Regions from separate parts of the Trichococcus sp. genome, predicted to be linked through region 3. Evidence: predicted binding sites of a transcription regulator. Region 3 holds the regulator's gene; each other region holds the start of a gene.
What was found. Region 3 encodes LexA, which represses DNA repair genes until DNA is damaged. Its sites were predicted from a motif close to CNAACANNTGTTNG; they were not measured.
Positions count from the first base shown of each region.

Region 1: dnaB (replicative DNA helicase) is a predicted target of LexA. The motif match lies at 997-1,010, and genes of this name have one in related genera.
Region 2: ACTCCX_RS11510 (Y-family DNA polymerase) is a predicted target of LexA. The motif match lies at 1,057-1,070, and genes of this name have one in related genera.

Region 1 is NZ_JBSQPW010000037.1:24,863-27,069, forward strand. Features, by position in the region: gene dnaB (replicative DNA helicase) at 1-881, opposite strand, end outside; gene rplI (50S ribosomal protein L9) at 1,163-1,612, opposite strand; gene ACTCCX_RS10540 (DHH family phosphoesterase) at 1,616-2,207, opposite strand, start outside.
Region 2 is NZ_JBSQPW010000047.1:3,666-5,872, reverse strand. Features, by position in the region: gene ACTCCX_RS11510 (Y-family DNA polymerase) at 1-1,022, opposite strand, end outside; gene ACTCCX_RS11505 (hypothetical protein) at 1,424-1,720, opposite strand.
Region 3 is NZ_JBSQPW010000036.1:10,897-13,103, reverse strand. Features, by position in the region: gene recJ (single-stranded-DNA-specific exonuclease RecJ) at 1-126, shown strand, start outside; gene ACTCCX_RS10330 (adenine phosphoribosyltransferase) at 143-655, shown strand; gene lexA (transcriptional repressor LexA) at 731-1,354, opposite strand; gene ACTCCX_RS10320 (YneF family protein) at 1,596-1,826, shown strand; gene ACTCCX_RS10315 (ABC transporter ATP-binding protein) at 1,913-2,207, shown strand, end outside.

The DNA.
Region 1 (2,207 bases), on a different contig from region 3:
GGCGTATCATCAATGAAGATTTTTGACTGTCCAAGTGTTCCCATCGCCATGATCAGGTTGGACCACTCGTCTTCAGAAAGTTGTCCTGTCCGCAAATGACCCGCATCGATGTTCCCTTCCGCACACAGCATCCGATTGACCAATGACTCCGCCCCCATCTCCAGACTGAAGATGGCGACTACCTGATCCGCCTTTGTCGCGACATTCTGCGCGATGTTCAGCGCGAAGGCAGTCTTCCCCACGGCCGGTCTCGCGGCCAAGATGATCAGCTCTTCTTTTTGGAGGCCAGCCGTCATTTTGTCCAAGGCGATATAGCCGGTCGGAACCCCAGTCACATCATCGCTTCGTTGCGCTAAAGATTCGATATTCTGCAGTGACGCCGATACGACATCCGATATACGGATGAAGCCAGATCGGTTCCTGCGTTCGGATACTTGAAGGATATTCTGTTCGGCGCTGTCCAGCATGACAGCCAGCTCATCATCCTCTTCATAGCCTTTACGGACGATTTCTGTAGCCGAACGGATCAGATTGCGCACAATCGATTTTTCTTCCACTATCTTGGCATAATATTCCACGTTGGCTGACGTGGGAACCGCAACCGCCAATTCGGCCAAATACTCCATGCCGCCAGCATTCTCAAGTTGATTCTTCGTATCCAACTCGTTGGCGATCGTGACGACGTCTATCGCTTCATTCCGGTTGTTCAATTGCAAGATCGCATCAAAAATAATCTGATGATTTTTTCTGTAAAAATCAGATGTTTCAAGGTATTCCAGAACATTGACAACCGTTTCAGGATCCAAAAAAATGGAGCCCAGAACGGATTGCTCGGCTTCTATACTATGAGGGGGGATACGATCTTGAAGTATTTCTTCCATTTTATATTTTCACCCTTCAGGTTTGATTCATTCAGACAAGGAAATCATTACTGGCCTCCTCATCTTTTGCTTCCTTATTGTATCCTAAATCAGTCATATTTACAATTCAGGATACCGAACTCTTGTTCTGTTTTTACAGAAAATTCAATTGGGATGGTCCCCTTACTACAGCCGTCAAATTTATTTTCTTCCATATTATATGGACTGCCCCAGTGATCCTCCTAAACAAACGAAAAGACAGAGATCAGTATCCCTGTCTTTCGTTTGTATTTTGAAAAGCATTACCCTTCCGTTACTTGCACCGTCAACATCGCTGTCACTTCCGGATGGATTTTTACGGGCATTTTTGTGAAACCTAATGCGCGGATAGGACTTTCCAATTCAATTTTTCGCTTATCCAATTTAACATTATGTTGCTTCTGCAGTGCTTCGGCAACCTGTTTCGTTGTTATGGAACCAAACAATCGACCATCTTCACCAATTTTTGCGGATAATTTGATGATTGATTCATCCTTTTCCAGAAACGCTTTTAATTCTTGGGCAGCTGCCAACTCCTCAGCTTGCTTCTTCTCTTCAGCCTTCTTTTGGCCTTTCAATGCGGAAATCGTAGCGGCATTCGCTTCTTCAGCCTTGCGGTTTTTGATCAGGAAATTAGCGTAACCATCCGCAACATCCTTGACTTCCCCTTTTTTGCCTTTGCCTTTAACGTCCTCTAAAAAAACAACTTTCATTTATTATTCCCCTTCCTTGATTTTTTCTGGATTTATGACTGCTTTCAGTCTTTCGACGACTTCATGGACTGTCGTATTCTCAAGCTGCGTAGCTGCATTGGACAAATGTCCGCCACCACCTAATTTTTCCATGATGGTCTGCACATTGTATTGTCCCAGACTTCTGGCGCTGATGCCGACTCTGCCATCCTGGCGTTTTGTGACGACAAATGAAGCATCTACCGCCTCCATAGACAACATCGTGTCGGCGGTTTGAGCAGCGACGACCGTGTCATAGATTTTATCATCTTCCCCATGGACGATCGCCAGGTTTCCGTTCACAAATTCCATAGTCTGAAGCAAATGACTGCGCAAAAGATAGGTGTCCAAGTCCTCTTTCAATGATTTTTGGATCAGAACGGTATCCGCTCCATTCGACTGCAGATAACTGGCAGCATCAAAAGTTCTGGATCCGGTTCTCAAACTGAAATTACGGGTATCAACGATAATCCCCGCCAACATAGCCGTTGCTTCTATCTTATTGATGGCATCCATCTCATTGGATTGATATTCGAACAGTTCAGCGATCAATTCAGAAGTGGATGAAGCGTAAGGT
Region 2 (2,207 bases), on a different contig from region 3:
TTTAGCTGCTGATGGAAGCCGGTCCGGCCCAGCTGATCGATGTAGTTGATGCTGTAGCCGATGCTCAGACTCACCAACTGGGTCTTGGCTCCGGATTTCCGCAGGCGCGTCGCCACCTGGTCGGCCATTTCGATCAAGACGATTTCGATTTCCGATCGGATCACGTAATCCTTGTTGAGCACCTGGGAATTACCGATGGATTTCGAGCTGACTTTGACTTTTTCGCCCAGAAAGCTGCGGTCGATGCCCCAACTGTGGGCGTACAGCTGCGCGCCCATGACGCCGAGCTGGCTCTTCAAGTCATAGTAATTGGTGTGCGCCAAGTCGTAGATCGAAAAGATTCCCAACCGATTGAGCCGCAGCTTGGTACGTTTGCCGATGCCCCAAAAATCGGTCATGTCCGGGATTTTCCAGACGGTTTCGGGAATATCCGGATAACGCCATTCCGCGATCATGTCCGGCTGATGCTTGGCGGCATTATCGAGCGCCAGTTTAGCCAAGAGCGGGTTATCGCCGATGCCGATCGTTGTGTAGATGCCGGTCGTCTGCAATACGTCGGCCTGGATGAGTTTGGCCATTTCGTAAGCCGAGCTTTTGCCGAAAAGTTTCTGGGCGCCGGTGATGTCGACGAAACTTTCGTCAACCGAATAGACATGGTGGTTGGCTTCATCCGCATACTTCTTGTAGATGTTGTTGATTTCGGTATTTTTCTGCATATACAACCGCATCTGCGGCGCTGCAATCACCAGTCCCGGCGGATAAGGGAAGGGCAAGTCTCTGGCCCGGCTGATGTTCGAGATTCCGTAAGCCTTTTTGGCGGCTGGGGAGGAAGCCAAGATCAATCCGCTGCCGCGCTCTTTCGGATCAGCTGAGGGATAGCTCATGACAACCAATTTTGTTTCGAGCGGATGCAACCCGCGCCGCACGCATTCCACGCTCGCATAGAAGGATTTGCAGTCGATGCAGAGGATGTCGCGACTGGGCTCCTTCGCGTAATCAAAAACCAATTCCGTTTCATACATAAAAATCGTCTCCAATCTCTATGTCCCTATTATACGAACGTGTGTTTGCTTTTGTAAAGCGAACAGAGAAAGATATTTGGGAAAAATGACAAAAAGGGTCTTCCAAATATAAATGGAAGACCCTTTTGTTCGCGTTAAGTATCTAATTAATATTCTGCACAATCCAACTCACGCATATAAGCGCAAAAACACTTGCACCACAAACCACACTGATTCGATTATGTTGTTTGAAGGCCCCCAATACTATAGCCGCGCTACTGAATATCAGAAATAGATGGACCCTGTTTGAGAAAGGCAATGGTTGGCGAGGTATTATAACGAAATACAGAAGGAAGACAAGGAATACTGCCGTATATATAAACAAGTAAATTTTTTTCATGGTCTCTCCTTTATCCACTGAATCAGAGCGTTTGAACATAAAGCATAAACAAGTTCAACACATACGAAACATAAGCAAGACTGAACAGCGACATAAAAACAGTATCAATTATCTTTGCTGAAAGTGTCTTGCTGGAGTCCAGCCTGTGATCATCAAGATTACTATTTAGAACGAGAGCGGGGATGAGCAGGTACAGGATACTATCAAAGTTAAATTCTTTGGGCAGGAAGGAAAAATCATCTGAAAAAAAACTGAGGATGATAGAACTAAGAAAAAGAATGATAAAGAAAACCTTTAATGAGAAATTTGTATTTTTCATTTGTACCCTCCGTCAGTCTTGTAAGCATTATGAGGAAATCGTCTAAAATATTCCGATAATTAAATAAAGCGCAAGAAGCAGGATTACTGCATAATCGAGCATTTTTTGTAAATAATTTCCTGAGTTGTTTTTGAATGTCCGTATCACAAAGAATAAAATTATTGTAGCAATCCAAATGTATCCACCTCTGGATGTATAAGAAGGATATGATTGAGATGAAAGAAAATACTGCACGAAGCCTAACGTCATGAAGAGAATAAACATCAGCTTTGAGAAATTTACGAATTTAATTTGCATGAATGGATCACCTTTCTGTCTAAAATCAGACTTCGTATTTTTGCAAACCATCGTCTCTGAGCGTTAGAAATATTCTTTATTTTGCTATTGAGAATGCCTGTCATAGTTATCCTTACTTTACTTTTCTTTTTCAGATGAGGTTGCTATAGAAACGACTTTAAGGAAAACGATCAGCAGGAAACCACCCAAG
Region 3 (2,207 bases):
AGGGCATTGGATGATACGCAAGTATTCAAAGATCGCCTGCAGAAAATGGAAGCTGAGAAACTATTCATCTACAGTCCGTTTTCGCAATTGACGAAATGGTTGAATGAACAGATGCTGGTACAATAATTAGGAGGAACATAAAATGGATTTGAAACAATATATTGCTGACGTAAAAGATTTTCCGGAGCAAGGCATCATATTCCGCGATATTTCGCCTTTGATGGCAAACGGCGAAGCCTACCGCTATGCAATCAAAGAAATCGTGAAATATGCCCAAGACCTCAATGTCGATAAAGTAGTCGGACCCGAAGCACGAGGCTTTATGGTTGGTTGCCCGGTCGCTGTAGAATTAGGCTGCGGCTTCGCAATGGCCCGCAAAAAAGGCAAGTTGCCACGAGAAACGGTTGAAGTTTCTTACGGATTGGAATACGGAAAAGCGACGCTGCAATTGCATCAAGATGCCATTCTGCCTGGCGACAAAGTGCTGGTTTGTGATGATTTGTTGGCTACCGGCGGTACTACAGCCGCGACCATTGAATTGGTTGAAAAATTAGGCGGAGAAGTCGTCGGTTTGGCATTCCTGATCGAGTTGTTGGATCTGAAGGGTCGAGACCTGATCCAAGGGTATGACATCTTCACGCTGATGGAATACTAAAAAAACAGCATAAGAATGGACACGCAAAAAGGCTGCCGATCGGCAGCCTTTTTGTGTCAGTCGGAGAACTGTTCTTTAAATGATGTGATTCCTGTACAAACCGACTACTTTCCCCAAAATGAGGACAGAATCCAGGATTATCGGCTCCATGCTTGCATTCTCTGGTTGCAGCCGATAATAGTTGTTCTCTTTATAGAATCGTTTGCAGGTCGCTTCATCGTCGTCCGTCATGGCTATGACGATATCGCCGTTTTCAGCCGTGGCTTGTTTTCTGATGATGACTGAATCGCCATCGAATATACCGGCATCAATCATGCTATCTCCGCGGATTTTCAGCATGAACAAAGAACCGGAATTGGATTTCAGATCCGGGGGAACAGGGAAATAATCAGTCGCCTCTTCCACGGCAAGTATGGGCGCACCGGCTGTGACGGTACCCAACAACGGCATTTTATCCGACATGATCCCCAACTTGTCCAGACCCGCTTGAGTCAGTTCAATCGCACGGGGTTTTGTTGGGTCGCGCTGAATAAAGCCATTTTTTTCAAGACGCGACAGATGGCCATGCACCGTGGATGTGGAGGATAATTTTACCGCATTTCCGATTTCTCTTACGGTCGGGGGATAGCCTTTTTCTTGGACTTCTTCATAAATGTATTGGAGCACTTCAATTTGGCGTGAATCTTTATTTTTAACCATGAGATCATCATCTCCGTAATCTTATATTTATACGTTTAGGATACCACTAATCATCCGAAATATCAAACAGATGTTCGTATATTCTCGGGATGAAGCAAGAATTTGCACAGATTTGTCCCAAAACCGGATATGGTTGAAGCGTTCTCGAAAAATTGCTAAATTTATCGGTGATTGCTATTTCTTTTTCTCATAATCTTTAGTACAATTAATGAATGAATGCTTTGGAAAGGGGGATGAATACGTGTCAACAACAGCATGGGTAATGATGGTCATTTTAGGAATAGTAGCAGGCGCGGTTGGCGGATTTTTCCTTGCAAGACGTTATATGGTAAAATATTTTGAAGAAAATCCACCGATCAATGAAGAAATGTTGCGTTCTATGATGATGCAGATGGGTCAAAAACCATCCGAGAGAAAAGTTAAACAAATCATGGCTTCTATGAAAGCACAATCAACAAAGAAAAAGAAGTAGATTAATGAAATAATATACAAAATGTGGATCTCTACGGTTCCACATTTTTATTTTGTCTTTATACAAGTAAGAAGGGGGTAATATACGTGAGTATTTTCAAAAAATTAAGTTGGTTTTTCCGCCAGGAATGGAAAGCCTATTTTGTTGGCGTCTTTTTCCTGATCATTGTCGCAATCCTGCAAGTCGTGTCGCCGCGCGTTGTTGGAATCATCATCGATGAAATTGCGTTGGGAACCTTAACCATGGCGTCTTTGTGGAAGTGGTCGGCGATCATCTTGATTGCGGGCGTCCTGCAGTACCTCTTCCGTTATATATGGCGGATGAAGATTTGGGGAACCTCGGCAGAATTGGAAAAAATACTTCGTTCACGATTGTTCAAGC